Regions from separate parts of the Pseudoduganella sp. GCM10020061 genome, predicted to be linked through region 2. Evidence: predicted binding sites of a transcription regulator. Region 2 holds the regulator's gene; each other region holds the start of a gene.
The links. The regulator sigma-54, encoded in region 2, starts transcription at its own class of promoters, with help from an activator protein. The targets are predictions, from matches to a motif close to TGGCANGNAANCTGCTTT.
Positions count from the first base shown of each region.

Region 1: glnA (type I glutamate--ammonia ligase) is a predicted target of sigma-54. The motif match lies at 8,763-8,780, and genes of this name have one in related genera.
Region 3: ACFSQR_RS15495 (EDSAP-1 family PEP-CTERM protein) is a predicted target of sigma-54. The motif match lies at 8,163-8,180, and genes of this name have one in related genera.

Region 1 covers NZ_JBHUJS010000007.1:31,130-41,565, reverse strand. Annotated here, with positions in the region: gene ACFSQR_RS13015 (TonB-dependent receptor plug domain-containing protein) at 1-632, opposite strand, end outside; gene ACFSQR_RS13010 (carboxypeptidase regulatory-like domain-containing protein) at 985-3,936, opposite strand; gene ntrC (nitrogen regulation protein NR(I)) at 4,156-5,571, opposite strand; gene glnL (nitrogen regulation protein NR(II)) at 5,620-6,699, opposite strand; gene ACFSQR_RS12995 (DUF4124 domain-containing protein) at 6,696-7,187, opposite strand; gene glnA (type I glutamate--ammonia ligase) at 7,300-8,718, opposite strand; gene ACFSQR_RS12985 (TAXI family TRAP transporter solute-binding subunit) at 8,939-10,330, opposite strand.
Region 2 covers NZ_JBHUJS010000001.1:695,929-706,364, reverse strand. Annotated here, with positions in the region: gene ACFSQR_RS03160 (YqaA family protein) at 1-17, opposite strand, end outside; gene ilvA (threonine ammonia-lyase, biosynthetic) at 178-1,710, shown strand; gene queF (NADPH-dependent 7-cyano-7-deazaguanine reductase QueF) at 1,712-2,542, shown strand; gene ACFSQR_RS03145 (PTS sugar transporter subunit IIA) at 2,900-3,382, shown strand; gene hprK (HPr(Ser) kinase/phosphatase) at 3,386-4,321, shown strand; gene rapZ (RNase adapter RapZ) at 4,381-5,244, shown strand; gene ACFSQR_RS03130 (enoyl-CoA hydratase/isomerase family protein) at 5,266-6,336, opposite strand; gene hpf (ribosome hibernation-promoting factor, HPF/YfiA family) at 6,455-6,805, opposite strand; gene ACFSQR_RS03120 (RNA polymerase factor sigma-54) at 6,887-8,356, opposite strand; gene lptB (LPS export ABC transporter ATP-binding protein) at 8,369-9,127, opposite strand; gene lptA (lipopolysaccharide transport periplasmic protein LptA) at 9,127-9,726, opposite strand; gene lptC (LPS export ABC transporter periplasmic protein LptC) at 9,745-10,344, opposite strand; gene ACFSQR_RS03100 (KdsC family phosphatase) at 10,347-10,436, opposite strand, start outside.
Region 3 covers NZ_JBHUJS010000011.1:257,900-268,335, reverse strand. Annotated here, with positions in the region: gene ACFSQR_RS15535 (ribose-phosphate diphosphokinase) at 1-48, opposite strand, end outside; gene ACFSQR_RS15530 (universal stress protein) at 45-509, opposite strand; gene ACFSQR_RS15525 (CBS domain-containing protein) at 518-1,240, opposite strand; gene ACFSQR_RS15520 (MarR family winged helix-turn-helix transcriptional regulator) at 1,383-1,844, shown strand; gene ACFSQR_RS15515 (pyridoxamine 5'-phosphate oxidase family protein) at 1,910-2,407, opposite strand; gene prsT (XrtA/PEP-CTERM system TPR-repeat protein PrsT) at 2,576-5,332, shown strand; gene ACFSQR_RS15505 (FAD-binding oxidoreductase) at 5,426-7,051, opposite strand; gene ACFSQR_RS15500 (long-chain N-acyl amino acid synthase) at 7,053-7,790, opposite strand; gene ACFSQR_RS15495 (EDSAP-1 family PEP-CTERM protein) at 8,221-9,141, shown strand; gene ACFSQR_RS15490 (XrtA system polysaccharide chain length determinant) at 9,343-10,436, shown strand, end outside.

The DNA of each region.
Region 1 (10,436 bases), on a different contig from region 2:
CCGCCCAGCGAACGGCCGTATTCAGGACCGTAGCCGCCGGTCTTGACGTCCTGCGCTGCGATCGCGTCGAATGGCACCTGGTTGAATGCCACGCCGTTCAGGTTGTTGGTGACGTTGAAGCCGTTGATGTAGTACACGTTTTCCGCTGGCGATGCGCCGCCCAGCGATGGAACGTTACCGGCGCGCGAACCGCTCTGGCCGATACGCGAGTCGCCCGGCACTGCGCCCGGGGCCAGCAGTGCAACTGCGGTCACGTCACGGGTCACAGGGATGCGGTCGATCGCTTCCTTGTTCAGGACCATCGAGGATTCCGGCGACTTCACGTCGATGCGCGAAGCGCGGCCGGTCACGACCACTTTCTGGCCAGCCGATGGACCAGCGAACATTGCGCCGGTTGCCACGCCTGGGCTCACGGTGACGGCCAGCTCTTCGCTGGTGCCGTCGGCATAGGTGGTCTTCAGTACATAGCTACCTGGCGGCAGCTGGGTCACGTTGAACGAACCATCGGCACCGACCGTCACGCGGCGCGAGAAACCGATCGCCTTGTTTTCGACGGTGATGACCGAACCGGCAGTCGCCTGGCCCGAAATGGAACCGGCCTGGGCCTGCGCGTAGGCTGGTGGAGCGATCACTGCAGTCGCGAGACCGGCAGTAAACGCGACCGACAACGCGTGTACCAATACAGTTTTTCTTAGCATTGTATTTCCTTTTGATGAAAAACCCTGATGAATCAACGTCCCTGGCGTCTCCAAAACCTGCCAGAAACCAACTAACTATCCAAACCTCATTGTGGTGGATTGTTAAGTCACAGATGGAACCATAGTCATATGAGCAATGTCAAACTGCAAACTCCCATTTTTGGTACGAACGCAACAGTTACACTTTTCCGACAACTTCCGGGGAACAAATAAAAAAAGCCGCCCCGAGGGGCGGCTTTTCCTGCAGATCAGGGTCCGGCGCAAGGCCGGAACCAGGCCTGGCGGCTTAGAACTCGTACTGCGCGGTGAAGCGGAAGCGACGTGGGTTCTGGATGCCGATCGGCTGCTCGTAGGTCGGGCTCCAGGAACCGATACCGGTTTCAGCAGCTTCTTCCACGGAGCGGACAGTGCGCTCGTTGAACACGTTCAGGGCGTCGACCTGGAAGGTCAGGCCCTTCATCCACTTCGGCTCGTAGGTAGCCTGCAGCGACAGTTCACGCATCCAGTCGGTACGGCCGATGGTGCCACGCTCGTTCAGCTTGCCATTGCACCAGAACGAAGCGGAACGGTACAGGATCGACACGGAGTCGATGTTACCGGCGTAGTAGCCGAGGCAGTTACGTGGACGGCCCGACTGCACCAGCACGTTCGCGCCAATGCGCAGTTCCGGCAGCACCTGGTACGAACCGAACACCTTGAGGGTGTGGCGGCGGTCGTTCGGCAGGTAGCCGTAGGAACCTTCCGCCAGGCCCGGGTAATCCCAGTCCTGCGAGATGCCGGCGTCGTCCTGGCCGATGTCCGACTTCACGTAGCCTTCGGTGTTGCCCTTGTTGAAGCCCAGCACGTACGAACCCTGGACGCTCCACTTGCCGTCCCATGCGCGCTCGAAGCCCAGCTCCAGTGCGTTGTAGGTACGCTTTGGCTTAGGGAACTTCAGGTACGAAGCAGGGATCACGACTTCGGTCAGGTTGCCGTCGCCCGCGAGGTCGACGTTCGCCTTCAGGTCGCCGCCCGGGTTGTACAGGAAGCAGTGGTCGACGGTACCGGCGATCGCATCGATCTCGTCGGCGTCGTAGCCCTGGTCAGTTGCCCAGTTCGCGGCGCCTTCGCCGTTGCAGACGTCGTCCATGACCGACTTCAGGTTGCGGTGGGTCAGCTTGGCCGACACGGTCCAGCGGTTGCCCAGCGACTGCTGCGCGCCCAGGATGAACTCGTCCTGGTACATCGGCTTGATGTCCGGATCGACCACGGTGCGCGGGTCGGCTGCGGTGCCGTCGCCGTTCACGGTGCGCTCGCCCAGTTGCTCGCCCAGTGCTGGCAGCGAGTAGCGGTCGGCCGAGAACGTGCCGCCGAAGCGGTAGTAGTCGGTGTAGTCGGTCTCGACGCCAGCCAGACGCACGTTGGTGTTCGACATCACAGGGATGTAGTAACGGCCAGCGTTGGCGAACAGCTTGGTGGTCTGGTCACCCTTCACGTCCCAGACCAGGCCCAGGCGTGGAGCGAAGGTGTTGTCCACCTTGATGAACGGAGTGCCTTCGGCGTTGAAGTTCTCGAACGATTCCGAACGCAGGCCCAGGTTGGCAACCACGTTCTTGGTGACTTGCCAGTTGTCTTCGATGTAGAAGGCCGAGTTCTTGGTGGTGAACACGCCGCCGTTTTCGAACTTGCGCACGGCCACGTACTGCATCGGCGCGCCGCTGTTGTTCACATAGCCGTTGGCGATCTTCGAGCCGGCTGCCAGGTTGTACACCTGCATCACAGCGCCGCCCGAGTAGGACGAACCGTCCACCACTTCATACTTCTCGTTGTCCATGCCGAAGCGCAGGCCGTGGGCGCCCAGGTTCCACTCGGCGTCCAGGCGGAAGGCGGTACGCTTGTCGTTCGCGTTCGGATCGGTGATCAGCGAGGTGGTCGCGCAACCGACCTTGCGTGCCGGCGAACCGAGGCGGTTCACGACGTACGGGCAGGTCAGCGCGGTTTCGATGGCCGACTGGCGGTTGTACTTGCCCACGCCGTACATGGCCGACACGGTCAGGTCGTCGTTGATCCAGGTGGTGTACTTGCCGATCAGGTTTTCGCCGCCGGAGGTGAATTCGTCGGTGCCGACTTTTTCGCCGCGTGCGGTGCTGTACGCCACTGGCGACTTCCAGGTGACCAGCGTGTCTTCGGTCTTGTCCGAGAACGCGGTGAATTCCAGGGTGTTGGAGTCGTCGATGTTCCAGTCAGCCTTGATCAGGTACTGCGGCGAGGTCGACTTGATTTCGGTCTGCTCGGTCACGCCGTAGGTCTTGCTCTTGACGTTTGCCGCCTGCACCAGGCCGAAGATGAACAGCTTGTCTTCGATGACCGGGCCGCCGAGCCAGAGGTTCGACTTCAGGTCGTCGGTGCCGCCTGGACGGTTGTGCAGGTGCCACTTGCCGTCGTTGACCGACTTCTCGCCATAGACGGACGAGCCGGTCAGGGACTCAGGCTGGTAAATGACGTTGACGCCGCCCTTCCACTCGTTGGTGCCGCGCTTGGTCGTTACCGACAGCACGCCGCCCAGCGAACGGCCATACTCGGGGCCGTAGCCGCCGGTCTTGACCTGCTGCGAGCCGATGGCGTCGAAAGGAACCTGGTTGAACGCCACGCCGTTGACGGAGTTGGTGACGTTGAAACCGTTGATGTAGTACACGTTTTCCGCTGGCGATGCGCCGCCCAGCGAAGGCACGTTGCCGCCGCGCAGGCTGGTCTGGCCGATGCGGCTGTCGCCCTGCGTCGCGCCTGGCGCCAGCAGCGCCACGGCGGTCACGTCGCGGGTCACAGGCACGCGGTCGATCGCTTCCTTGTTGAGGACCAGCGAGGATTCCGGCGACTTGACGTCGATGCGCGATGCGCGGCCTGTCACGACCACCTTGTTGCCGGCGGACGGGCCGGCGAATGCCGCGCTCGAACCTTCACCGGCCACAACCGTCACGGCCAGCTCTTCGCTGCTGCCGTCGGCGTAGGTGGTCTTCAGCAGGTAGCTGCCTGGTGGCAGCTGGGTCAGGCTGAAGGTGCCGTCCGCGCCGGCCGTCACTTTACGCGACAGGCCGATCGATTTGTTTTCTACCGTGATCACCGAGCCTGCTACTGCCTGGCCGCTGACCGCACCGGTCGTTTGCGATTGGGCGTACGCGGTGGTCGAAACGGCCACCGTGGCGAGGCCCGCGCTGAATGCGAGGGACAACGCGTGTACAAGTACAGTTTTTTTCAACATGTGATTCCTATAAATAAAAAGCCTCCCTGGAGGGAGGCAGGCGCCGCCGGGCAGGTGCCCGTGGTGAGCCGTGCTGGCCACCCCCGGGGCAGCCATTCATCATAGGAACATATCGACTAGATTTGTGTCAAATGCGCATAGATCAATACGCAGTTAAACAACAGCCTAGAAGGAACATGCTATTTTTAACCGAACATAAGTATGTTGTATTGATGACCTTTAGTCGCTGTAACCATCAATTCCAAGTTCGGAAATTTTGCGGGAAATGGTATTACGTCCCATGCCGAGTTTCGCCGCCGCTTCCAGGCGCCGGCCATGCGTGTGTTTGAGTGCGGCGCGGATCAGGGTCGACTCGAAACGCCGCGCCAGTTCTTCCATCAGCCCTTCCCTGCCGGCGTCCAGCATGCAGACCACTTCCCGCTCCAGCAGGGCGGCCCAGTCGCCGCCGCCCGCCTGCGCGCCTGCCGCGGCGGGGCCCGCGGCCGATTTCAGCAGTTCGGGCGGCATGTCGCCGACATCGACCACCTGCCCGGGCGCCATCACGGTCAGCCAGTTGCACAGGTTTTCCAGCTGGCGCACGTTGCCGGGAAAGTCGCAGCCTTGCAGGAAGGCGAGCGCGGCGGGACTGGTCTGCTTGGCCTCCACGCCGAGCTGTTGCGCGCTGCGCGCCAAAAAGTGACGAACAAGCAGCGGAATGTCCTCGCGGCGCTCGCGCAGGCTGGGCAAACGCAGGCGGATCACGTTCAGGCGGTGGTATAAATCTTCGCGGAAGCGGCCGTCGCGCACGCGCGCTTCCAGGTCCTGGTGGGTGGCGGTGATGACGCGCACGTCGGCGCGGATCGGCTGGTGGCCGCCGACGCGGTAGAAGTGGCCGTCCGACAGCACGCGCAGCAGGCGGGTCTGCAGCTCGAGCGGCATGTCGCCGATCTCGTCGAGGAACAGGGTGCCGCCCTCGGCCTGCTCGAAGCGGCCGCGCCGCATGGCCTGCGCCCCGGTGAAGGCACCGCGCTCGTGGCCGAACAGCTCGGATTCGAGCAGTTCGGACGGGATCGCGGCCGTGTTGATCGCCACGAAGGGCTGCTGCGCGCGCGGGCTGTGCTTGTGCAGGGCGCGCGCCACCAGTTCCTTGCCGGTGCCAGACTCGCCCGTGATCAGGACCGTGGCGCTCGACTGCGACAGGCGCCCGATGGCGCGGAACACTTCCTGCATCGCCTTGGCCTGGCCGAGGATCTCCGGAGCGGCGGCGGGACCGCTGTCGACCGCGGCCTCGCGCTCGCTCTCGGCCTGCGCGCGCCGGATCAGGCCGACCGCCTGGTCGATGTCGAAGGGCTTGGCGAGGTAGTCGAAGGCGCCGCCCTGGAAGGCGCCCACGGCCGAATCGAGGTCCGAGTAGGCGGTCATGATGATGACCGGCAGGCCGGGGTGGCGCGCCTTCACGGCCTGCAGCAGTTCCAGGCCCGATTCGCCAGGCATGCGGATGTCCGACACCAGCACCTGCGGGGCTTCCTGTTCGAGCGCGGCCAGCGCGTCGCGCACGTTGCCGAAACTACGGGTGGGGAAGTTTTCGCGGGCCAGCGCTTTTTCCAGCACCCAGCGGATTGAGGCGTCGTCGTCGACGATCCAGATTGGTTTCATAGGTTCGCTCAGTCACCCGTCGTCCCGGCAAAGGCTGGGATGACGGCATTACGGTAACGGCAGCAGGATGCGGAAATCCGTGCAGCCCGGCCGGCTCTCGCATTCGATCACGCCCTGGTGCTGGTGCACGAAGGTCTGGGCCAGCGTCAGGCCCAGCCCGCTGCCCCCTTCCCTGCCCGACACCAGCGGGAAGAAGATATGGTCCAGCAGCGCGTCCGGAATGCCCGGTCCGTTATCAATGATATGCAAGTCTAATGCCAGCGGATAGCGGACCTTGGCCAGCGTGACCTGGCGCGCCACGCGGGTGCGCAGCACGATGCGCGCGCCGCCGCCGGCGATTTGCGCCGCCAGCGCCTGCGCGGCATTGCGCACGATGTTCAGCACCGCCTGGATCAGCTGCGCCTTGTCGCCCCTGAACTCGGGCAGCGAGGCGTCGTAGTCGCGCACCACGTCGAGGCCCGCCGGGAACTCGGCCTGCACCAGGCTGCGCACCCGCTCCAGCACTTCGTGGATGTTGACGTCGCCGACGATGTGCGGCTGGCGGTGCGGCAGCAGCAGGCGGTCCACCAGCGTTTGCAGCCGGTCCGCCTCCTTGATGATCACCTGGGTGTATTCGGACAGGCCGGCTGCCGCGGGCAGCTCGCGTTCCAGCAGCTGCGCGGCGCCGCGGATGCCGCCCAGCGGGTTCTTGATTTCATGGGCCAGGTTGCGCACCAGTTCCTTGTTGGCCTGGCCCTGCTCCAGCAGCCGCTCCTCGCGGTCGAGCTTGAGCTGGTGCACGTTCTCGCGCAGTTCCAGCACCACCTGGCTGCCTTGCGCGCTGACCGCCGCGTGCACGTGCAGCGGCTCGCGGCCCGGGCGGGCGAGCGTGAGGTCCTGGCGGAAGTCGGTGGGCTGCTGCTCGAGCGCCTGCGCGCACAGCCTGCGCAGGCCGGCGGCATCGGTAAACAGCGACCACAGGGGCTGGCGCAGCAGCGCCCGGCTGGAGGTCTCGAGCAGGTTCTCGGCGGCCGGGTTGGCGTAGGCGACCCGGCCCTCTGCATCCACCAGCAGCACGCCGGTGGCCAGCAGGTCGAGGATGGTGGCGGCCTCCGGCTTGGTCGGCGCGCTGGAGGCCGGGGTGGTCATCGAATGTTGGAGATCTCGCGCTTGAGCGCTTCGATATTGCGCTCCGAGCGGCCGATCGCGTCGCGCAGGTTGGCCACGCGCTCCTGGTACTTGGCGTAGTTGCGCTCGTTGCCCAGGCGGTCCGGCTCGCCGTTCTTGTATTCGGCCTTGAGCTCGTTGAGCTTCTGCTGTTCCAGGCGCAGCTCTTCGTTCAGGATGCCGCGGCGGTCGTCGTCGCGGGCGCGCTGCTCGCTGGTGTCCACGCGCGGGAAGTCGGCCGGCGACGGCGCCGGCGCGGCCTGGGTGCGCGTGCGTGCCGGCGCCGGCTCCTGCGCGCGTGCCGGGGCCGGGATCGAGTCGGGCAGGTCGAGCGCCTTGCAGCCGCGCCGGTTGGTATCGGTCAGCTCCTTGCGGCCCTGCGCGTCCACGCACAGGTAGATCGGGCTCGCCGATGCGCTGCCCGCTGCGGCGAACAGTGCCAGTGCTGCAATCGATTGTCTGCTTGTCATTCGCATGTTTGCTTCGGGCATCAAAATGAACCAATTCCCGACTATACAACAGGGATGAAAAAAAGCGCGAGCAAGCTTACCGCCTGCCCGCGCCTTTTACATCCGGTTGCAATTACAGCGAGTAGTACATGTCGAATTCGACCGGGTGCGTGGTCATGCGCATGCGCTGCACTTCCTGCATCTTCAGCTCGATGTAGGCGTCGATCATGGTGTCGGTGAACACGCCGCCGCGGGTCAGGAACTCGCGGTCGCGGTTCAGGTTGTCCAGCGCCTCTTCCAGCGAGGAGCAGACGGTCGGGATCAGCGCGTCTTCCTCAGGCGGCAGGTGGTACAGGTCCTTCGATGCCGCCTCGCCCGGGTGGATCTTGTTCTGGATGCCGTCCAGGCCGGCCATCAGCAGCGCGGCGAAGCACAGGTACACGTTGGCCAGCGGGTCCGGGAAGCGCGTCTCGATGCGGCGGCCCTTCGGGTTCGCCACGTGCGGGATGCGGATCGACGCGGAGCGGTTGCGTGCCGAGTAGGCCAGCTTGACCGGCGCTTCGTAGCCAGGCACCAGGCGCTTGTATGAGTTGGTGCCCGGGTTGGTGATCGCGTTCAGCGCCTTGGCGTGCTTGATGATGCCGCCGATGTAGAACAGCGCGGTGTCGGACAGGCCCGCGTAGCCGTCGCCGGCGAACAGGTTCTTGCCGTCCTTCCAGATCGACTGGTGCACGTGCATGCCCGAACCGTTGTCGCCCACGACCGGCTTCGGCATGAAGGTGGCGGTCTTGCCGTAGCTGTGCGCGACGTTCCAGATCACGTACTTCATGTTCTGGGTCCAGTCGGCGCGCTCGACCAGGGTCGAGAACCTGGTGCCGATTTCGTTCTGGCCGGCGCCCGCCACTTCGTGGTGGTGCACTTCGACCGGGATGCCCAGCGATTCGAGGATCAGGCACATTTCCGAGCGCATGTCCTGGAACGAATCGACCGGCGGGACCGGGAAGTAGCCGCCCTTGACGGTCGGACGGTGGCCGGGATTGCCGCCTTCCATGACCTTGTCGGTGGACCAGGACGCTTCGTCGGAATCGATCTTCACGAAGCAGCCGGACATGTCGATCTTCCAGCGCACGGAGTCGAAGATGAAGAACTCGGGCTCAGGGCCGAAGAAGGCGGTGTCGCCCAGTCCGGAGGACTTGAGGTAGGCTTCGGCGCGCTTGGCGATCGAGCGCGGGTCGCGGTCGTAGCCCTTGCCGTCGGCCGGCTCCACCACGTCGCACTGCATGAACAGCGTGGTCTCTTCCATGAACGGGTCGATCTGGGCGGTGTTCGGATCAGGAACCAGCAGCATGTCGGACGCTTCGATGCCCTTCCAGCCGGCCATCGACGAGCCGTCGAAGGCATGGCCCGACTCGAACTTGTCGAGGTCGAAGTGCGAAACCGGCACGGTCACGTGCTGCTCTTTGCCGCGGAAGTCCGCGAAACGAAAATCGACGAACTTGACTTCGTTGTCCTTGACCATTTGCAGAACGTCTGCGGGTGTCCTTGCTGCCATTGGATATCTCCTGGTAAAAATGGGTGCCTACGATGACCGAACAATATGCAGGATCCGTGCCAGCTCTGCAAACAGCCTGTGCCTGCCGGGCTTCCGGTGCAAACAATGCTTGCCTGCGGGGCGCAAACGGCAGAGCTTATTCATTTCCGCGCACCAAAACGGTGCATTTTACCAAACAAGCACCATTCGGGGGCGCATCGATCATCCCCGCAGAGGTGAACTACGGTGCGTCAGGCACTGCTTTGGGTTCGGCGGGGAGCCCCTCGCTCGCGGGAACGGCGTGTTCCTTGCGCAGCACGGTGGCGCGGATGCGCTGGCGGACCAGGTTGATGTGGCTGCGCAGCCCGTACAGGACATCGGCAAACGCCAGCGGCAGGCTGACCCGGTTGGCGCCCTCCTCGATCTGGTCCAGGCGCTGCAGCAGGATGCGCGCCAGCTCGGCGCGGTCGGCGTCTGGCCCCGCCGCGTCGAGCTGCTGCTCGACCTTGCGCAGCTGCCCGTACCAGCGGAACACGCGCGAGCGCACCCGCCACACATACAACGGCGGCAGCACGCGCGACAGCGGAATCCAGAGCGCCGCCAGCGCCACCACGACCACCCACATCCGGTCGAGCAGGTTGGCCAGCCAGAAGCTCATGTAGCGCTGCAGGAACGGCGGCCCGTCCTTGTAGAACTTGGACGCCGCGCGCGCCACCGGGATTTCGGTGAACTTCTCGGACGGGAATTCGCCCTGCCGCTGGAACCAGCCGGTGCCGCCGTGGATGCCGCTGGCGGCCTGCACGAACAGCTGCACCAGCGCCGGATGCAGGTCGCGCCGCGCGACCAGCGTGGCGGTCGGCGCGATCAGGTGGTAGTCCTGGGCCGGCAGGTCGCGGCCCAGGTCGACGATCCCGCGCGGCAGCAGCACGTGCGTCAGGTGCGGCAGGCGGCGCGTGTACGCCTCGGCCTGGGAAAAATTAAACAGGCGGATGCCGGGCGTTTGCAGCAGCATCTGGATCAGCGGAGACTCCGGCGCCGACGAGAACACCAGGCCGTCGATGCGCCCTTCCAGCAGCTCCACGGTGGCGGGGGTGTTTTCCAGCGCGCCGATGGTGAGCTGTCCGGGCTCGACGCCGTTACTGTCGAGGATTTCGCGGAACAGCTTGGGCACGCCGGTGCCCTCCGGCCCCAGGTTGATCTTCAGGCCGCGCAGGTCGGTGAGCTGGTCCACCTTGGCCGAGTCGCGCAGGAACAGCCACACCGGTTCGGTAAACAGGCTGCCGATCGAGATCAGCTGTTCCTTCGCCTTCTCGTTGCCGGTCGCCGAACCGCTTTGCACGAAGGCGATGTCGGTCTTGCCGTCCAGGAGGCGCTGCAGGTTCTCGGCCGAGCCGAGCGAAGGGCGCAGCGTGACCTTGATGCCGTCGCGCGCCAGTTCGGCGGCGTACTTCCTGGCGAATTCCTCGTAGGCGCTGTTGAACTGGCCCGTGGACAGCGTGACGGTGCGCGGCGGGGTCGGATCGACCAGCAGGTAGGCGAGGTAGCACAGCACGGCCACCAGCGCCAGCATCGGCGCGGAGGTGGCGAGCAGGTCGCGCAGGGAGAACTGGGTGAATTTGCGGATCTTGGTCATCGTGCGGCGCAGTTTTTTCATGCTTGACACCATGCCAATAAAAACCCGCCAGCGCAAGCGTGCGGTCGTCCCCGCGCAGGCGGGGACCCATGCCCAGGTTCCGAAG
Region 2 (10,436 bases):
ACAAACGATTCGATCATCGGCAGGGTCGGCTAAGGGATGAGCCATTATAATGATCCCGAGCCACTCGCTCCGTCCGGTTCGCCCCGCCCACCCTGCGGCCAGCGTACCCGCTGCTTATCCGTCGGTCACCACCGCCAAGCCAGTCCAGCGCCAACTTTCATTTCAATTGTTTGCACGATGACGACCGACTACCTCAAGAAAATCCTGACCGCGCGCGTCTACGACGTGGCCGAAGAGACCCCGCTGGAACTCGCGCCCACGCTGTCCGAACGGATCGGCAACCGCCTGTACTTCAAGCGCGAGGACATGCAGTGCGTGTTCAGCTTCAAGGTGCGCGGCGCCTACAACAAGATGGCCAACCTGTCGCAGGCGCAGCTGCGGCGCGGCGTGGTGTGCGCCTCGGCCGGCAACCACGCGCAGGGCGTGGCGCTGTCGGCTGCGCGCCTGGGCGGGCGCGCGCTGATCGTGATGCCGACCACCACGCCGCCCCTGAAAGTGGATGCGGTCAAGGCGCAGGGGGGCGCCAGCGTCGAGATCGTGCAGCACGGCGACTCGTACACGGACGCCTACAACCACGCGCTCACGCTGGGCCGCGAGCAGGGCCTGACCTTCGTCCACCCGTTCGACGACCCGGACGTGATCGCGGGCCAGGGCACGATCGGCATGGAGATCCTGCGCCAGCATTCAGGGCCGATCCACGCGATCTTCGTCCCGATCGGCGGGGGCGGACTGGCCGCCGGCATCTGCGCCTACGTCAAGCAGGTGCGGCCCGACATCCGCGTGATCGGCGTGCAGACGCTGGACTCGGACGCGATGGCGCGCAGCCTCAAGGCGCGCGAGCGGGTCACGCTGCCGGACGTCGGCCTGTTCTCGGACGGCACCGCGGTGCGCCTGGTGGGCGAAGAAACCTTCCGCCTCGCGCAGCAGTACCTGGACGACGTGATCCTGGTCGACAACGACGCCATCTGCGCCGCGATCAAGGACGTGTTCCAGGACACGCGCAGCATCCTGGAGCCGGCCGGCGCGCTGGCGGTGGCAGGGGCCAAGGCCTACGTCGAGCGTTCCGCCAGCGCCAAGATCCCGGTGCGCGGCGAGACCCTGGTGGCCGTCGCCAGCGGCGCCAACATGAACTTCGATCGCCTGCGCTTCGTTGCCGAGCGCGCGGAACTGGGCGAGCACCGCGAAGCCGTGTTCGCCGTCACGATCCCGGAGCAGCGCGGCAGCTTCCGCCGCTTCTGCGAATTGGTGGGGCCGCGCAACGTCACCGAATTCAACTACCGCATCAGCGGCGAAGATGTCGCCCACGTGTTCGTCGGCGTGCAAACCGCGGTTGTGGGAGAATCCAGCCTGCTCAAGAGAACGTTCGACCAGCACGGCTTTTCCACGCTCGACCTGACGCACGACGAACTGGCCAAGCTGCACATCCGCCACCTCGTCGGCGGCAAGAGCGCGCTGGCGCACGACGAACTGCTGTACCGCTTCGAATTCCCCGAGCGGCCCGGCGCGCTGATGCGCTTCCTGAACTCGATGGCGCCGAACTGGAACATCTCCCTGTTCCACTACCGGAACCAGGGCGGCGACGTGGGCCGCATCCTGGTCGGGCTGCAGGTGCCGCAGGCCGAGATGGACGCCTTCCGCGACTTCCTCAACACGCTGGGTTACCGTCATTGGGACGAAACCGACAACCCGGTGTACAAGCTATTTTTGTGACATGAACAATACCGCAGACCAATCGCCGCTTGGCAAGACCTCCGCCTACCAGACCCAGTACGCCCCGGACCTGCTGTTCCCGATCCCGCGCCAGTCCAAGCGCGACGAACTCGGCATCAGCGGCACCCTGCCCTTCTTCGGCGTCGACATCTGGAACGCCTACGAAATCTCGTGGCTGAACATGCGCGGCAAGCCGCAGGTGGCGATCGCCACGATCACCGCGCCGGCCGACTCGCCCAACATCATCGAATCGAAGTCGTTCAAGCTGTACCTGAACTCCTTCAACCAGACGCGCCTGGCCAATCACGAAGCGCTGCTGGCCCTGCTGCGCGACGACCTCTCGGCCGGCTTCGGCGCGCCGGTGCACATCGCCCTGACGCTGCCGGAAGACTTCGGCACGCTCAAGATGGGCGAACTGGACGGCATCCTGCTCGACCGGCTCGACATCGAAGTCGACAGCTACAGCCCTGCCCCGGCGCTGCTGAAAGCCGCCAAGGACGAGCCGCCGGTCCAGGAAACGCTGGTCTCGCACCTGCTCAAATCGAACTGCCTGGTGACCGGCCAGCCCGACTGGGCGAGCGTCCAGATCCAGTACGCCGGGCCGCAGATCGACCAGGAAATGCTCCTGAAATACCTGATCGGTTTCCGCGAGCACAACGAATTCCACGAGCAGTGCGTCGAGCGCATCTTTACCGACATCCTGCGCCAGTGCGCCCCGCACAAGCTGGCGGTCTACGCCCGCTACACCCGCCGCGGCGGCCTCGACATCAACCCCTACCGCACCAACTACACCGGCCAGCGCCCGCCCAACCTGCGTACCGCCCGGCAATAACAGCCCTATCGGTATCACCTCCGCGCGGGGTCCGGCACCCATTCCCTCGAGGATCAGGCACCTTTTCCCCTGGGGTCTGGCACCACGCCGTTCGGCGCATTTGACAGTATCGGAATACGATACCTCGTGAGGAAGCGTGGAAGTGCGTCACTTAACCGTGCTCGGGCGGGAAACGGGAAATACTGGCAGTGGCAAACAAACGGACCTGCCGGAGAGCTTGGATGTTTGGCATTTCATTGTGGTAACGCAAAACCGCCCACTTACAGATGCTTGCGAAATCGAATTACACGGGTTCAAAACAAGCCTATAATTCTGGCTCGCAAGCCCCCCTTTGTGCTTTGCAGCACCAAATTTGTCATGACGAACCTGAGCAAAATCCTGTCGCCCGAGAACGTGCTTCTCGACCTGGAAGTCTCCAGCAAGAAGCGCGCATTCGAGCAGGCAGGGCTGATTTTTGAGAATAACTGCGGTATCGCGCGTTCGACCGTGTCCGACAACCTGTTCGCGCGCGAGCGCCTCGGTTCGACCGGCCTGGGTCACGGCGTGGCGGTTCCGCACGGCCGCATCAAGGGTTCGAAGAACCTGAAGGCGCCGATCGGCGCATTCGTGCGCCTGGCCGAACCGATTCCGTTCGAGTCGCCCGACGGCGTGCCGGTCAACCTGCTGTTCTTCCTGCTCATTCCGGAGCACGTCACGCAGCAGCACCTCGAGATCCTGTCCGAGATCGCCGAGATGTTCTCGGACGAGTCGGTGCGCCAGGCACTGTCCACCGATCCGGATCCGGCATCGGTCCATGCCCGCATCACCCACTGGCAGCCCAGCCTGCACGCGCTGGGTTAAGCAATGCTCCAGACGCCGCTCACGATCCAACGCCTGTACGACGACAACCGCGAGAGCCTGGAACTCGGGTGGTTTGCAGGCTTTCCGGGCGGCGAGCGCCTGATCTCGGGCGATGTGGCGTCCGCGGCCGACCAGGTCGGCCACCTGAACCTGATCCACCCGGGCCGCATCCAGGTCTTCGGCCACCAGGAACTGACCTATTACCAGCGCCTGAAGTCCGGCTCGCGCAGCCACGTGATCGGCGAGCTGATCGCCGGCGCCCCGCCCGCGCTGATCATCGCGCAGGGCCTCGAGACGCCGCCGGACATCCTCGCCATCTGCGACGAGCAGAATATCCCGCTGTTCTCCACGCCGCTGCCGGCCGCGCAGGTGATCGACTTCCTGCGCGTGTACCTGTCCAAGAAACTCGCGCAGCGCATCATCATGCACGGCGTGTTCATGGACGTGCTGGGCGTGGGCGTGCTCATTACCGGCGACTCGGGCCTGGGCAAGAGCGAACTTGGCCTGGAGCTGATCTCGCGTTCGCACGGCCTGGTTGCCGACGACGCGGTCGAATTCTCGCGCATCGCGCCGAACATGGTGGAGGGCCGCTGCCCGCCACTGCTGCAGAACCTGCTCGAAGTCCGCGGCCTCGGCCTGCTCGACATCAAGGCGATCTTTGGCGAGACCGCGGTGCGCCGCAAGATGCGCCTGAAGCTGATTGTGCATCTCGTGCGCCGCTCGGCGCTGGAAGAGGAAGTCGAGCGCCTGCCATTCAATTTCCCGACCGAAGATGTGCTCGGCCTGCCGATCCGTAAAGTCGTGATCCCGGTTGCTGCCGGCCGCAACATCGCGGTGCTGCTGGAGGCGGCGGTGCGCAACACCATCCTGCAGCTGCGCGGCATCGACACGCTGTCCGAGTTCATGGAGCGCCAGCGCCAGGCCATGAGCGGCGACTGAGCGACGGTCCCGTTGGGACAGTCACCTCCCCTGCTGCGGCTTACGGTATCATCGCGGCTATGCGCATCGTACTCATCACCGGTATCTCAGGCTCCGGCAAATCAGTAGCCCTGAACGTTCTCGAAGACGCAGGGTTCTACTGCGTCGACAACCTTCCCCCTGCCCTGCTGCCCCAGTTGGTCGAGGCCCTGCATGAGCAGGGCGCGGAACGCGCGGCCATTGCCGTCGACGCGCGCAGCGCGGAGTCGCTGGCCGAACTGCCGCTGGTGGTGAAGGCGCTGCGCGAGCAAAGCCACGACGTGAAGGCGATATTCCTGACGGCGAACACGCATTCGCTGGTGGCGCGCTTTTCCGAGACCCGCCGCAGCCATCCGCTGTCGCACGAATTGCGTCCCGGCGAGAACCCTGCCGCGCGCCGCACGCTGATCGAGTGTATCGCCGAAGAGCGCGACCGCCTTGGCGCAATCGAAAAGCTCGGGCTGGTCATCGACACCTCCGAACTGTCGGCCAGCAAGCTGCGCGTGTGGATCAAGGAGCTGGTGGAGCTCGAGCGCGCGCCGCTGACGCTGTTCTTCGAGTCGTTCGCGTTCAAGCTGGGCGTGCCGCTGGATGCGGATTTCGTGTTCGATGTGCGCGCGATCCCGAACCCCTACTACGACCTGGCGCTGCGCCCGCTGACGGGCATGGACGAGCCGGTGATCAAGTTCCTCGAAGCGCAGCCCAACGCGAACGAGATGCTGGAAGATATCCGCAAGTTCATCGAGAAGTGGCTACCCGCGTTCAAGACGGATAACCGCAGCTACCTCACGGTCGCGCTAGGATGCACCGGTGGCCAGCACCGCTCGGTGTACATGGCCGAGCGGCTGGCTAAGCACTTCTCATCGACGGAGCGGGTGCTGCTGCGCCACCGCGAGCAGTCCTGAGGGGGGCGGCCCCCTCCCATCTCAGAGGTGGCGGAGGGGATGGGCCCAGGTAGGCCAGGCGGGCTCGAAGAAGCGATCCACCATCTCGTCGGTCACCGAATCGAGCGACGGCGGATTCCATACCGGCTGGTTGTCCTTGTCGATCACGAGCGCACGCACACCCTCCAGCACTTCGCCATGCTCGAAGTTGCGGCGCACGAGGTTGCGCTCCATGCGCAGGCAGTCGGCCACGTCCAGCGATGCGCCGCGCTTCAGCAGTTCGAAGGTTACGCGCATCATCAATGGCGAACGCTGGCGCATCGCGCCCAGCGCTTTCTGCGCGAACGGGCTGGCATCCTGCTCCAGCGAGTCCATGATGGCCTGCACCGACGCCAGCGAGAAGTGGCGGTCGATGGTGGCGCGCTCCGCCTCCAGCTGCGACGCACCGGCAGCGGCGCCGAACGATGCAATCACCTCGCGCACCCTGCTTCCATCCGCCGCAGCCAGCGCCGCCTTCAGTTCCGCCATGCGCTCGCCTGGCACGAACACGTCCGCCAGGTCCAGGTAGATGGAATCGGCCGCGCCGACGGTAAGTCCCGTCAGGCCAAGGTAGTTGCCCAGCGCGCCCGCCGCACGCGAGAGGAAGTAGCTGCCGCCCACATCCGGGAACAGGCCGATGTTCACCTCCGGCATGGCCATTTTCGTGCGTTCCGTGACGACGCGCACGCGTGCCTGCGGGCCGGCCTGCGCTATGCCCATGCCGCCGCCCATCACCACGCCATCCATCAGTGCGACGTAGGGCTTTTCGTAGTAGTGGATCAGGTGATTCAGCGCGTATTCTTCGGTGAAGAAGTCTTCCAGCAGCGCCGAGCCGCCCATCGGCGTGGCCTTGCCGGCTTCGAAGAAGAAGCGGATGTCGCCGCCCGCGCACAGCGCCTTCTCGCTGCTCGAACCCAGCACCACGGCCTGCACGCCGGGGTCGGCCTGCCACTGCAACAGCACGTCGGTCAGCGCGCGCACCATGTCGAGCGACAGCGAATTGAGGGCCTTGGGGCGGTCGAGCGTGATGAAGCCGATGCCGTTGGAGACGCGGGTCTGGACGTATTCAGTCATGGCGTGTAGTCGAAAAGGAAAGCGCTATTCTAGCGCAGCCCCACATTGAAAAAGGCACCCGGGGGTGCCTTCGGGAGCGCTCACGGCGCCCCATGCGCGGATGTTGTTATTCTGGTTTTCAGGCCGCGGACCTCTCGCCTTCCGGGATGTACTTGATGGACTCGTTATTGTGGTCCTGCACCCGGTCCTTATGCTTCATCACTTGCCTGTCCAGCTTATCCATCAAGGTGTCGATCGCTGCGTACAGGTCCTGCGCCTGGCTTTCCACGTGCACGGTCTTGCCGGACATGCGCAGGTTGACCTCCGCCTTCTGGCGTTTTTCCTTTTCGGTGAGGTTGTCGACGGAGAGGATGACGGCGATGTCGATCACATGATCGAAATGTCTGGTGATTCGCTCGAGCTTGCTTTGAACGTAGTCACGGATGGCGGAAGTTACTTCGAGATGGTGTCCACTGATGGTGAGATTCATACACACTCCTTGAAAGTTCACTTGCTCGTTCGTGCGCCCGGTGCGTAGAGGAACGCCCTGCTTACAGCTGCTACAGAGACTTTACAAAGATTTGCGCAGGCTGACGGGTGGGATCTTGAGTGCTTCGCGGTACTTGGCAACGGTGCGCCGCGCGATGACCATGCCCTGCTCCCCCAGCATCTCCGCAATCTTACTGTCGGATAAAGGATTTTTCGGGTCTTCTGCTCCCGTCAGTTGCACGATCAGAGCACGTATCGCCGTGGAGGAGGCTTCACCGCCTGCCTCGGTGGCGACATGGCTACCGAAGAAATATTTCAACTCAAACATGCCGTGCGGTGTCAGCATGAATTTCTGCGTTGTGACACGAGAAATAGTGCTCTCGTGTAAACCTAGTGTATCAGCTATTTCACGCAACACAAGGGGACGCATGGCGACCGCACCGTGCGAGAAAAAGTTCTTCTGCCGCTCCACGATGGCCTGCGCAACGCGCAGGATCGTATCGAAGCGCTGGCGCATGTTCTTGATCAGCCAGCGCGCCTCCTGGAGCTGCGCACCCATCTGCGCCTCGCCCTTGGCCTGCTTGAGCATGCTCGCGTAGACCTGGTTGATGCGCAGGCGCGGCATGACGTCCGGATTCAGTGTGACCGACCACCCGCCCTTGGCGCGCCGCACGATCACGTCCGGTACGACATAGTCTGACGCATCCGCGGCAAACGCGGCGCCCGGATGAGGATTGCACTGGCGGATGACGGCCTGCGCCTCGCGCAGGTCTTCGTCGTCGCAATCGAGGGCTTTTTTCAGCTTGCCGAAATCGCGCTGCGCGAACCAGGCCAGGTGCTGTTCGACGATCGTCAACGCCATGCGCCGCGTGACCATCGGCACGCGCTCCATGCGGCGGATCTGCAGCGCCAGGCATTCGGACGCACTGCGCGCGCCCACGCCAGGCGGATCGAAACTCTGCAGCAGCGCGAGCGCGGTGCGCAGTTCGCAGATGTCGATGTCCGCTTCCTGCGGGAGGCGCGCATGGATGTCCTCCAGCGCTTCGTCCAGGTAGCCATTGTCGTCGAGCGCATCGACGACCAGCTCCACCAGGACGCGGTCGCGCCCTTCCGGCACCGTCACGCGCGCCTGCTCCAGCAGGTGTTCGCGCAGCGTGGTCGCGCACGCTTCGAGCTGCATGCGTCCGTCGTCGTCCTCGGGGGCCTTGCCGCGCCCCGCGTCGCCCCAGTCGTCGCCGGAACTGTCGCTGTCGGCGGGCGCTTCGTAATCGTCGCCGGCGCCTTCCTGCGAGGCTTCCTGCCGCTCTCCCTGCGGCTCGCTGTTTTCCGTGGCGGTGGACGGCGTGCTGCTGGCAATGGCGCCATCGGCCAGCAGGCGCACCGAATGGTCGAGCGGATCGTCGAGGCGCTCGAGCAGGGGATTGTCGGCCAGCGCCTGCTCGAGCTCCTGGTGCAGCTCGAGCGTGGACAACTGCAGCAGGCGAATGGACTGCTGCAGTTGCGGCGTGAGCGCGAGATGCTGCGAAGTGCGCAGCTGCAGGCTTTGTTTCATGCGGCGGCGAGCTTACATGCGGAAGTGTTCACCCAGGTAGACGCGGCGTACCGACTCGTTCGAGATGATGTCGTCGGGACGACCCGACGCCAATACCGAACCCTGGTTGATGATATACGCCCGGTCGCAGATGCCAAGCGTTTCGCGCACATTGTGGTCGGTGATGAGCACTCCGATGCCGCGCTCCTTGAGGAATCGCACAATTCGTTGAATTTCAATGACCGCAATCGGGTCCACGCCGGCGAACGGCTCGTCCAGCAGCACGAAGCGCGGATTGGTCGCCAGCGCGCGTGCGATTTCGACCCGGCGGCGCTCGCCGCCGGACAGGGACAGCGCCGGATTCTCGCGCAGCTTTTCGATCTGCAATTCCGCCAGCAGGGTGTCGAGCCGCTCGTCGATGGCGTCGCCCTTGAGAGGCTTGCCGTGTTCGTCCTTCTGCAGTTCCAGCACGGCGCGGATGTTCTCCTCCACCGTGAGCTTGCGGAACACCGACGCTTCCTGCGGCAGGTAGGACAGGCCGAGCGTGGCGCGGCGGTGGATCGGCAGGCTGGAGATGTCCACGCCCGCCACTTCGATCGTTCCCGCGTCCGACGGCACCAGGCCGACGATCATGTAGAACGAGGTCGTCTTGCCGGCGCCGTTCGGGCCGAGCAGGCCGACCACTTCGCCGCATTCCACCTGCAGCGACACGTCGTGCACGACCATGCGCTTGCCGTAGGATTTCTGCAGGCCGCGTGCAATCAGGGTGCAGCCGCTGTTTTGTTCATCCATTACTTTTTATCCTGTGCTGCTGGCTGGGCCGGCTGGGCCGCCGGTGCCGGTTGCGCCGGCTGTGCCGCTTGCGTTTTGCGCGGCGCCAGGATCAGCGTTACGCGGCCCTTGCCGGGCTTGTTCTCGCCGCTGGCGTCGTTACGCACTGCGAAGACTTCCTTGCGGCTGTCGTAGGAAATGTATTCGCCATTGACCTCGTCGGTCACGCGCTTGCCGTCCAGCTGCGTAATGTTCGCTTTCGAGAACAGCTTGGCGACTTCGGTACGCTGGTCGTACTCGATGCGTTCGGCGCGGCCCTCGACCCACAGGTCGGCGCCGCCGTCGCGCTTCTGGCGGAAGGTGGCCAGCTTGCCGTTACCGCCGACCAGTGTGGCGATCTGCCAGCCGTCCGGCGTCTCGCGCACGGTCGCGCGTTCCGAGCGCATGACCAGGGTGCCGCGCTGCAGCTCGACGCTGCCGGTCAGCACGTGCGACTGGGTCACGTCGTCGAAGTCCGCCGTCTCGGCCGTGATGGTGGTCGGCTTGTTCGAGTCCGCCTTCTCGGCCCACGCCGCGGTCGCGAAGAGGCAAAGGCTGGCGATGATCAGGTGTCGTTTCATGGGCGAATTCCCGTTCTGTTAGGGTTCATGTGCAGGCAGTTCGATGCGTGCCTTGTTGATCTTGACCTGGCGGGTGGCGTTGTTGGCGCTCATGCCGACTCCGCGCACCACGGTGGCGCCGCTGGTCATCACCACCGGCAGCGCCGTTTGCATCTGGTCCTCGTCCACCAGCACCGTCAGCGCCTCGGTGCGCATCGTCATCGGCTTGGCGGTCGGCGATGCGGCGCGGCGGATGTCCACGTTACCGGACAGTTCCACCGTGTTGTTGACGTGGTCCAGGCGCGCGGTCTTCGAGTTGATGTACATCGGCGGCTTGCCGGGCGCGAAGCTTTGCAGCGCGGGCGACTCCACCGTCGAACTGTCGGTCAGCGGCAGGTGCGTCATGCGCGCGCCCGAGATGATGTAGCGCGGCGTGCCGTCCGGGGACATGCGCACTGCGCTGAAATTCTCGACGATGTAGTCCGGCTCGCCCTTGTGCGCGTCCGACAGCATCTCCATGTCTTGCACGTGCATCAGCTGGACCAGGTAGAAGCTGCCCAGCGCCAGCGCCAGGCACACGCCGAAGATGGCGCCGAAGCGCCACCGGTGTGCTGTCCGTTTCCTGTACTGGCGCGCCATGCTTATGCGAAGTACTGCGCGAGTGCGGATTCGTACGTGCCCTGCGCGCGCATCAGCATGTCGCACACTTCACGCACGGCGCCGCGCCCGCC
Region 3 (10,436 bases), on a different contig from region 2:
GAGTGCGAACAGCAGCGGAGGCGGCGACGGCGGCTGCGGCGCCGTCATGCGGCACCCGCGCCGGCGTGCGCCTTGTGCACCAGCACCGGCACCTGGCTGTGCAGCAGGACTTTCAAGGTTTCGCTGCCCAGCAGTTCCAGGTCGCCGCCGCTCCAGCCGTGCGAGGCCATGAAGATCAGGTCGCACTCCAGCTGCAGGGCGCGGGCAACGATCACGCGGTGCGCGGTCCCGTCCTGGCGGTCGCGGGTGCAGGCGACGCCCGCGGCGGCAGCCGCGCGCTCCGCGGCGGACAGCCAGGCGTCGGCGAACCGGCTGAGGAGCGCATGGCGGCGGCGTTCGTAATCGGGGTCTTCATGGGCCCATGCTTCCAGCAGGTCGTGGCGCACCGTCGGGATCACGTGCAGCGCGGTCACCCGCCCTCCCCCTGCGGCGGCCAGGCGGATGCCGGCCTGCACGGCCTGGCGGGATGCCTCCGAGCCGTCGACGGGAAGCAGGATGTGCCGGTACATGGGCGCCCTCACTGCGCCTTCTCGCGGTCCGACATGTCGACCACGGCGCCGCTCAGGTAGTCGCACCAGACCATCTCGTCCTGCACCGAGCGCACGCCGGGCACATTCTCGGCCAGCACCCGCAGCGCGTCGATCTGGCGCGGATCGGGTACGCCTCCACTGAGCGTGACCACGCCGTCCTGCACGTGCACCTGCACCATGCCAGGCGTGGCCCAGGGCTGGCGTTCGAGCTCGGTCCAGAGATGGCGGCGGATCTGTTCGTCGCTCACGGGACCCTCCGGGATATGGTGGGCGGCAGCGAGCAAGGCGCGCATCAGGTCCGCCCGCGTGACCATGCCGGCCAGGAGACCGTCATCCACCACGGGGATGCGGTGGATGCGCTTGCGTTCCATCAGTCGCACCACCTGGTCCAGGCTGTCATGCGGCGAAGCGGTGACCGGGTCGCGCGTCATGATCTCGCAGACCAGGCGGCCGTGCGCATGGGAGTATTCGTCCGCCAGCCGGCCGGGACCGAGCACGAATTCGAGCCAGCGTGGGCGGCGCTTCTGGGTGCCCGCTTCGGCGCGGCGCAGCAGGTCGCTGTCCGACACGATGCCGACCAGCTTGCCGTCAGGTCCGCTCACGGGCAGGCCGCCGATGCGATGGTCGAGCATGAGCTGCGCTGCCCGTTCGACGGGAGCGTCCTGCGGCACCGTGAGCACGTGCCGGGTCATGATTTCCGCGACCTTCATCGGAGGGCACTGGTTGGTTTGAATGGTTCAGCATGCGCGGCTGGGCCCGGAATTCCCATGATCTTTGTCAAAAACGGCGCACTTGATCGCCGGCAGGCCGCCTGAGATAATCGTTGATAGACTCAACTAATTTTTTCAGCGAATGAATACTGCTCCCGACGGGCATGCCCTGCTCGACCTGCTCAACCAGCTCATGTACGCAGTGAACGCGCAGCTACGCGCCGATATGGATGCGAGCGCGCTGGGCCTGGCGCCGATGGAAGCCCAGGCCCTGGCCTTCCTGCAGCGCAATCCAGGCTGCACCCAGGCCGATTTTGTCCAGTACATCGGACGCGACAAGGCGCAAGTGGCGCGGCTGGTCAAGCCGCTGATCGAACGCGCACTGGTGGTCTCGCTGCCGGACGAGCAGGACCGCCGCCTCAACCGCCTGTGGCTGACGGAGGCGGGACAGGCGCTGCACCGGCGCGCGGCGAAGATTCGCGCCGGACTGGCCGAGAAGATGTTGGGCGGATTCGATCCGGGCAAGCGGGCGCGGCTGGCGCGCATGCTCGAACGCATGGGGCAGCAGCTTGGAGCGCAAGACGCGGCCATCGAAGAAGGTTGACATCATCAACGATCCGCCTGGCCGCTCTGGCGGGAATCGTTGAGGCTATCAACTATCCCGGAGAGTCAGTTCAGCCGGATGGTGCCGTGCTCGCCCGGCTCCGTCGGCGGCGGATGGCCCGTCACGGCGGCCTTCGCCAGGCGGAACATCTGCACCATCTTGCTGGCATGCGCGTCCCAGTACTCGGCCGTATGTGCATGCACGCGCAACAGCGAGAGGTGCGGGTCGCCCAGCCCCTTCGGGAACCAGGCCTCGAGCATCGGATTCCACAGTTCGCGCATGCGCGCCTGGTCGCGCGACTGCTCCGCATGGCCACTCACGGACACGTAGACACTGTTATCGATGTCGGAATAGCTGACGTTCACATGGTTGTTGGCGCCCACATGCCGCCACACCGCGGTCTGGTCGGACGTGAAGAACCACAGGTAGCCATCGGCGTCGAGGTCCTGGCTGGTCATCGGGTGCGATACCAGGAAACCGTGTTCGTCGATGGTGGTAAACATGGCGATCCGGATGTTCTTGATCCGCGCCGAGAGGTCGGCTTGCTGGCTGGAGGTGCTCATGGTGACGGGCCTTTCATGGGAGTCGGTGCCAGCCGATCCTAGCAAGGGGCGGACAGCGCCTCTGTGCGGCCTCGTACACTGCGCCGCACGGCCTGCCGTTGTCGAATATCAAGAAGCCTCCCCTCCCCTGTCCTTACGCTTTGGTTTCGGCCCCGACAGGAGAATGCCATGTCCCGACTTGCCCGCCTTCCGGCAACCACCATCATCGCTGCGGCGCTCGCCCTGGGCGGGTGCCAGAGTGAACAGGACGTCAACAGCCTGGTGGCGCAAGCCGCCGCCTACCAGAAGAAGGGCGAGCTGAATGCCGCGATCATCCAGCTCAAGAATGCGGTCCAGCTGGACCCGGGCAACGGGGACGTACGCATGCGGCTGGGCAACGTCTACCTGGAACACGGCGATGCGGTATCGGCCGAGAAGGAACTGCGGCGCGCCGCCGACCTGCGCCAGGATGGCGCCACGCTCCAGCTTGCGCGCGCGCTCCTGTTGCAGGGCAAGTTCCAGGAGGTGCTGGACGAGTTCACGCTGCAGGCCGGCCCTGGTGAGAGCCCGGAGGCGCTGGCCCTGCGCGGCAACGCCCTGCTCGGCCTGCAGCGCAACGACGAGGCCAGGAGCATGTTCGAACGCGCCCTCGCGGCCGATTCCGCCCTCCCGGCAGCGGCGCTGGGACTGGCGCGGCTGGAAGTGGCTGCGCAGCGCATGGAAGATGCCCGTGCGCTGCTCGAACGCGCCCTGGCGCAGCACCCCGACGACGTGGAATGCCTGCGCTTCAAGGCCGAGCTGCTGCGGGCCGACAACAAGACCGATGAGGCGATGGCGGTATACCACCACCTGATCAAGGTGCGCCCGGGCTACGGTCCGGCGCGTGTCGACCTGGCCAGCATGCTGGTCGATGCAGGCAAGTTCGACGAGGCGCGCAAGCAACTGCAGATCGCGCGCAAGGGATCCACCGCCACGCTCGGCTTGTTCCACACCCAGGCCCTGCTGGACTACCGCGAAGGCAAGTTCAATGCGGCGCGCGAAGGCCTGCAACAGCTGCTGTCGGTCGCACCCGAGCACTACCCGAGCGTCCTGCTGGCAGGCGCGGTCGAGTACAAGCTGAACGCGATCCAGCCGGCCGAGCTGCATGTGGCCAAGTTCCTGTCCGCCTATCCGCGCGACCTGTTCGCCAACAAGCTGATGGCCAACGTGAAACTGCGCCAGAACCAGCCGGGTCAGGCCCTGGCGCTGGCCGAGGCGCTGGTCGACGAGCATGGCGACGATCCGGAACTGCTGGCGATCGCGGGCGAAGCGGCAATGCGTTCGCGCCAGTTCTCGCGAGCGACCGAATACTTCGAGAAGGCCAGCGCGCTGGCGCCGCGCGCCGGATCGCTGTACACGGCGGCCGCGCTGGTGCACCTGCGCAGCGGCGACACCGCCCGGGCAGCGGAACAGCTGGAACGCAGCGCCAGTTCGGGCGGCGACACCATGCGTACGAAGATGCTTCTGGTCGTGACCTACCTGCGCGGGGGCCAAACGGATAAAGCGCTGGCCACGGTCGGCGAGATGGAAAAACAGGCCAACAGCCCGGCGGTGCAGAACCTCAAGGGCGGCGTGTACCTCGCGCGGCAGGATTTCGTCAAGGCGCGCGACAGCTTCGCCAGCGCACTCAAGCTCGATCCGCTGCACATGCCCGCGCTCGACAACCTGGCCCAGCTCGACCTGCTGGAGAAGCGACCCGAGCAGGCCCGGGCGCGCTACCGCAAGGCGCTGGAAAGCGCCCCGCGCAACGCGCTGCTGATGGAGGCGCTGGCCCGCCTGGAGACGCGGCTGGGCAATGTGGCGGGGGCGACCGGCTGGCTGGAGAAAGCCTACCAGGACAATCCGGACGACCTGCGGCTAGGCTTGCGGCTGGCCGACTACTATACCGGCGCCGGGAACAAGGAGCGCGCGCTGACCCTGGCGCACAAGCTGCAAAGCTCCAACCCCACCCACCCGGACGCACTGAACATGCTGGCACGGACGCAGGCTGCCAGCGGCGACGTACGTGCGGCGGCCGACACCTACGGCAAGCTGGCCGCGACCATGCCGGGCGCGGTGGCGCCGCTGATGAACCAGGCCCGCGCCCAGCTGGCCGCGCAGGACAACGCGGGCGCGCTGGACACCGTGCGCCGCATCATCAAGAGCCGTCCCAACTCCATCGAAGCGCACCGGCTGAACGTGGCGCTCCTGCTGCTCCAGAAGCGCCACGCGGAAGCCCTGCGCGCCGCGCGCGACGTGCAGAAGCAGTTCCCGACCGGGGCCATCGGCTTCCGCCTGGAGGGAGACGTGCTGACCGCGCAAGGCAAGCAGCTCGACGCGCTGCGGCTCTACGAGCGCGCATTCGCGCTGCAGCCGAGCGGCGCCGGCATGGTGCTGCTGCACACTACGCTGTCCGGTATCGGCAAGCAGGCGGAGGCGGACAAGCGCATCGACGAATGGCTGCGCAAGAACGACAAGGACATCCCGACCCGCATGTACCTGGCCGGGCACAAGCTGACCAAGGGCGACTACAAGGCGGCGGCCGCGCCGCTGGAACAGGTGCTGTTACTGGACCCGGACAATGTGGTGGCGCTGAACGACCTGGCATGGGCGCTGCACCACATGGGCGACAAGCGAGCGCTTGGCTATGCGGAACGGGCCTACAAGCTGGCGCCGCGCAGCCCGGTGGTGATGGACACGCTGGGCTGGATCCACGCGGCCGGCGGCGACACGGGCAAGGCCCTGCCGCTGATCCGGCAAGCCAGCCAGCTTGCGCCGGATTCGAACTCCGTGCGCTACCACCTGGGCGTGCTGCTCGGACGCAGCGGCGACAAGGCGGCTGCCCGGCGCGAGCTGGAGCGGGTCGCCGCCGACCGCAGCGATGCCGGCCGCGCAGAGCGTGCCCGCGACGCGCTCCGCTCGCTATAGCGCAGGCATGCGCGCGGAAGGAAGCGTACGAGGGACCGTCCCCGGGTGTTCGATCCCGGGGTGATCGCGGGATCGAGGACTAGTCGCGCGGTTTCAGCGCGCCCGGCCGGGCTCGTAGCGCCCCGGCGCGATGATCCCCAGCGGATCGAGCGCATCCTTGAGCGTCCGGACGGTCTTCCAGTACGTGTCGCCGTGCGGGTCCAGGTCCGCCATCGACTGGTTGCCGACGCGGTAAGGGATGTAGCCCGCCGCCATCAGGATATCGAAGCTGGCCCGGTAGCACGCGCGCGCGCGCGCCACTTCGTCCGGATCGTCCTTGTCGTAGGCGATGGTCAGCACGCCGCCCAGCGCCCGTTCGGTGATCATGCTAAAGGTCGCAAACAGGTCGAATCCATGTTCGGCGAACACCGGCTCCACCATGCCGTACACCTGCAGCATCTCGCTCCCGCGCGCCGGCACGATGGGCGAGACCCACAGCAGCCCGCAATTGTCGACCGCCGGATTGGCGCCGCGCGGGAAGTCCGGCGGCAGACCGCCGCGCCGCCGCCAGTACGCGCCGGCCAGGAAGCGGCCATTGGGTACGCCCCGGTTCATCGCGAACAGCGACTGGCCCAGCGCGACCTGCGCGCGCAGCCTGCGCCCCATCGCGCTGGAACCGAGCAGGCGCGCCACCCGTTCGCCCATCCTCAGTTTGGCTTCGGTGATGAAGACGGGGCGCGCCGGCGTGGGCCGCAAGGCGGCGCGCAACGCGTGGCGTGCCGCCGCCACCTGGCGCGCGCTGCCATATAGCGCGCCGGACACCGTCCAGGCGCCCACGCCGGCCTGGCGCCGCATCTGCTCGCGCACCTGGGGCGGCAGCGCGCTGCTGCCGCCCGCCTGCTCGCGCGGGAACACCGTGCCGCCGGAGAGCACGCGCAAGTCGTTGCCGATGTGGAGGATGCTGCGCAGCGTGCCATCCATGCGCAGCGGCCGCAGCGCGTCGACGACCGGCGCGATATCGTCATGGCGCTCGACCTGCGCCAGGAAGTGGTTGATGGTCTCCGCACGCGGCATCAGCCACAGGCCCAGACGGGTGACGATGCCGAAGTTCGATTGCGTGAACATCCCGTCCAGGAACGGGCCGACGCCATACGGGAACACATGGGTCGCGCGCGCCGACGGATAGTGGCCGAAGCCGGTCTCCAGCACCTCGCCGCTGGCCAGCACGACCTGCATGCCGCTCACGTTCTGCAGGCGGTTGCCGTACGGCGAATGGCCGAAGCCGCGCTCCAGGATATTCCCCACCAGGCTGGTATCCGGACCGGCGCCGGTGCTGTCCATCCACTGCAGGTCGCCTTGCTCGCGCAGGAAGTCGGACAGCTGCTGCTGGGTCACGCCCGGCTCGATCACCGCGTAGCCCAGCTCGGGATCGTAGGCGGCGATCCGGTTCATGCGCGACAGCGACAGGGTGACCTGCCCTTCCAGCACCGGACAGGCGTCGCCATAGCCCCAGTTGCGTCCTGTTGACACGGGATAGAGCGGCACGCGGTGGCGCGCAGCCAGCCGCACCAAAGCGACTACTTCCTCCAGCGACGCCGGGTACACCACCGCCAGCGCGCGCGTGCTGCGCGCGGCGGTGCTGCTGGCGTAGGCCGCCAGGGTGGCCTCGTCGTCGCGCACGTGTGCCGCACCCACGACCTCGCGCATGGCGGACAGCAGCACGCTTGCCTCGGGCGCCATCTCAGCTCCGCCCGGAGATGATGCGGGCGGTGATACCCGGCTCGTCGCGCACGGGGAAGAAATAAGGATAGAAGGAGCGCTCCGTGCCGCTGTTCTCGAACATGCCGCCGAAGCGGCGGATCTGCTCGCGCATGTAGTCGAGTTCCAGCCGCAGCAGGACCGCCGGCGCGCCGACCCGGCTGCAGTCGCGCTGGCCGCCGAAATCGGTGAAACCCAGCATGCGCTTGTAGAACATGACGTGGCGCGGATTGACCTCGATGATGTAGTCGCTGTAGCCGTGGATGTTGTGGGCAAAAATATAGGAAATGTGGATCAGCGAGGCGAATACGCGCTTCGATACGCCCTTGTCGATGGCCAGCCGCGACGGTTCGCACAGGCGCCGGTCCTGCGCACGCAGCTCGTCGATCCGGTCGCGGAAGTTTTCGTCCGCCGGCAGGCCTGCGCTGCCGTCCAGGCACAGGCTCATGGTCCCGACCGTGACGCCGCGCGTCTCGGCGTACAGCAGGATCTTGTTCGGTTCCTGGTGGACCGTGTGCTCGACCGCATAACCTCGCCAGCCGTACATCTTGCGGATCAGCAGGCTGGCCGCTTCGCGCCGGCCTTCCGAGTTTGCCATCCTGATATTGAACACTTGTACGTCCATGGGTTGCGCCTCATCCTGGGGCCGGCCTTCGATGCACATGTCGTGCAATCCTACGGGCGTTTCAAACGACACGATCGGCTCTTCGTCATCAAACATGGTTTTTTTCCGTCCTTTCCGCCACAAATGCTGCCCGCGTTGGCGGCGCGAGCCTGCGTAGCAGTTAAGACAGGGTCAGGAATGGAAAGTTCCGCATCCTGCAGCACAAATGTCGGAAAAATTTTCAACGCCAGGCGCGGGCGATACCTGCGCCCGTGCCTGCTGAGCGGAAGTGCTGAATATTCCAAGCATGTGCCGGCTGCGCCGTGCAGCTGCGGCCGCTCACGCCCGATGTTCCGGACGGGCCAGCACTGCGGCGCCGCCTGCCGCGCCGCTCCAGGTGTCGGAAGAATTGCCAGCGCCTCCCGCCACCGTAGCGAGCGCCAAGCCCGCCCAACGCCAAGTGACTGAATCTGCACGCTTTTCCGGTGCTGGCACGCTTTCTGCTCAACAGTCCCGTGCATCGACTCACACTGACAGGAGAGCCATCATGAAACTTCGCAACACACTGGTTGCCGCCAGCCTCGCGCTGGGCGCCATGGGCAGTGCCTACGCGGACAGCTTTGCATCCGCCATCCTCGACATCAATAACTTCCGCCTGCTGCATTCGTCCGGCGTGCCGTTCTCGACGGCCGACTTCGACACGCTGACCGGCACCAACGACGCCCACGCAACGGCCAGCCTGAACGGCGTTTTCGCCAATGGCGCGCAGTCCTTCGGCATCCTGTCGGGCCTGAACCCCGACGTGCCGCATCAGTGTGTGGGCGTCCCCTGCCCGGCGAAGCCCGAGAACGACTTCACCCCGTTCCCGTTCCCGCCGCCAGCACCAGGCACCTTCGGCTACGCCGACCAGCAACTGACCGGTAGCACGATCACGATCGGCATGGCGCCGGCCGGCGCCCGTGCAACTACCCGTGCGGACGCTTCGCTGCAGGTGGATGGCGTGGCATCGGGTAACTCGGACGTCGGCACCTCGACCACGTTCAGCTTCACGCTGGCCGCGGCCGACACCATGACGTTCTCGTTCGACGGCACCCCGTTCACCCAGGCCTGGGTTGACGCCGCCGCCAGCCCGACCACCAACGCCAATGCGCGCCTGTCGTGGAGCGTCAACATTATCGACACCGCCACCGGCACCACGGTGTTCAGCTACGCACCAGCGGAACTGAACGCGCTGTCGAACGTCAGCCGCACCGACGGCGCTCCGGGCACCTCGACCTACAACCCGGGCACCCTGGCGTTCAGCGCGACCACGCCGCTGCTGTCGGCGGACGTGGTGTACCAGATTACGATCCAGCACAACACGCTGGCCAACGCGCTGCAACAGCGGGTGCCCGAGCCTGCCTCGCTCGCCATCTTCGGTATCGGCCTGCTTGGCATGACCGCCGTGGCACGCCGCCGGAAGTCGTAACCCCTCCTTGTGGGAGCTGCATTTGCCGGCCTTCGGGCCGGTTTTTTTTTGCCTGCAACGAATTGGGGCAGGAAAAACAACGCATTGAACAGTCCGCTTGACTGAACTCAATCCAAGCGACCGCAGCCCAACTGAGGCGCGGATTGCGCGACCTATAATCGAGTGACCCGATAGGCTGAACCTTTCGAAAGGTGCGCGATCATGGAGGAGTTCCTGAACCAGCTGGTGTCCGCGCTCAAGGGCATCTGGAACCACCGCTGGCATGCGCTCGCCGTCACCTGGCTGGTGGCGCTGGCCGGATGGGCGCGGGTCTACACGCTGCCGGACGACTACCAGAGCACCGCGCGCGTGTTCGTCGACACGCAAAGCATCCTCAAGCCGCTGATGCAGGGCATGACGCAGACCCGCAACACCGAGCTCGAAGTCGACATCATGAGCAAGACGCTGATCTCGCGCCCCAATGTCGAACGGGTGATGCGGATGGTCGACCTCGACGTCAAGGTGAAGTCTCCGCGCGAGAAGGAGGAATTGACCAATGAACTGATGCGCGAGATCCGCATTGCAGGGACATCCGCCACCGACATCTATACGATCAGCTACCACAACAAGGATCCCAAGCTGGTGCGCGACGTGGTGCAGTCGCTGCTGGCGATCTTCCTGGAAGGGAGTTTCCGCGGCAACCGCGGCGAGTCCGAGAAGGCGGTCCAGTTCATCGACGACCAGATCAGGAGCTACGAGGCGCGCCTGGTGGAGGCGGAAAATGCGGTCAAGGAGTTCAAGCTGCGCAATACCATGCTGCTGCCGCGCCAGGGCACCGACTACAGCAGCCAGCTGGGCGCGTCCGCCGACGCGCTGGGCACGGCGCGGCTCGAGCTGCAGGAGGCCGAACAGGCGCGCAACGCCATCAAGGCGCAGATCAGCGGCGACGAGCCGGTCCTCGGCCTCGAGGCCAAGCCCGCCGACATCGTCAATCCGGAAATCGACAGCCGCATCGAGGCGCTCAACAAGAACCTCGACCTGCTGCGCATGCAGTATACGGAGGCGCACCCTGACATCGTGGCCGGCAAGCGCCTGATCGCGCAGCTGGAAGCACGCAAGCTGGCCGAGAGCCGCGAGAAAGGCGCCGACGCGGATCCGGGCCGCCACTTCAGCCCCATGCTGCAGCAGCTCAAGGTAGCGCTGACCGAGGCCGACGCCAAGGTCGCCGCGATGCGCGCGCGGGTGCAGGAGTACACCGCGCGGCACGAACGCCTGCTGGCACAGAGCAATGCGATTCCGGAAATCGAGTCGCAGCT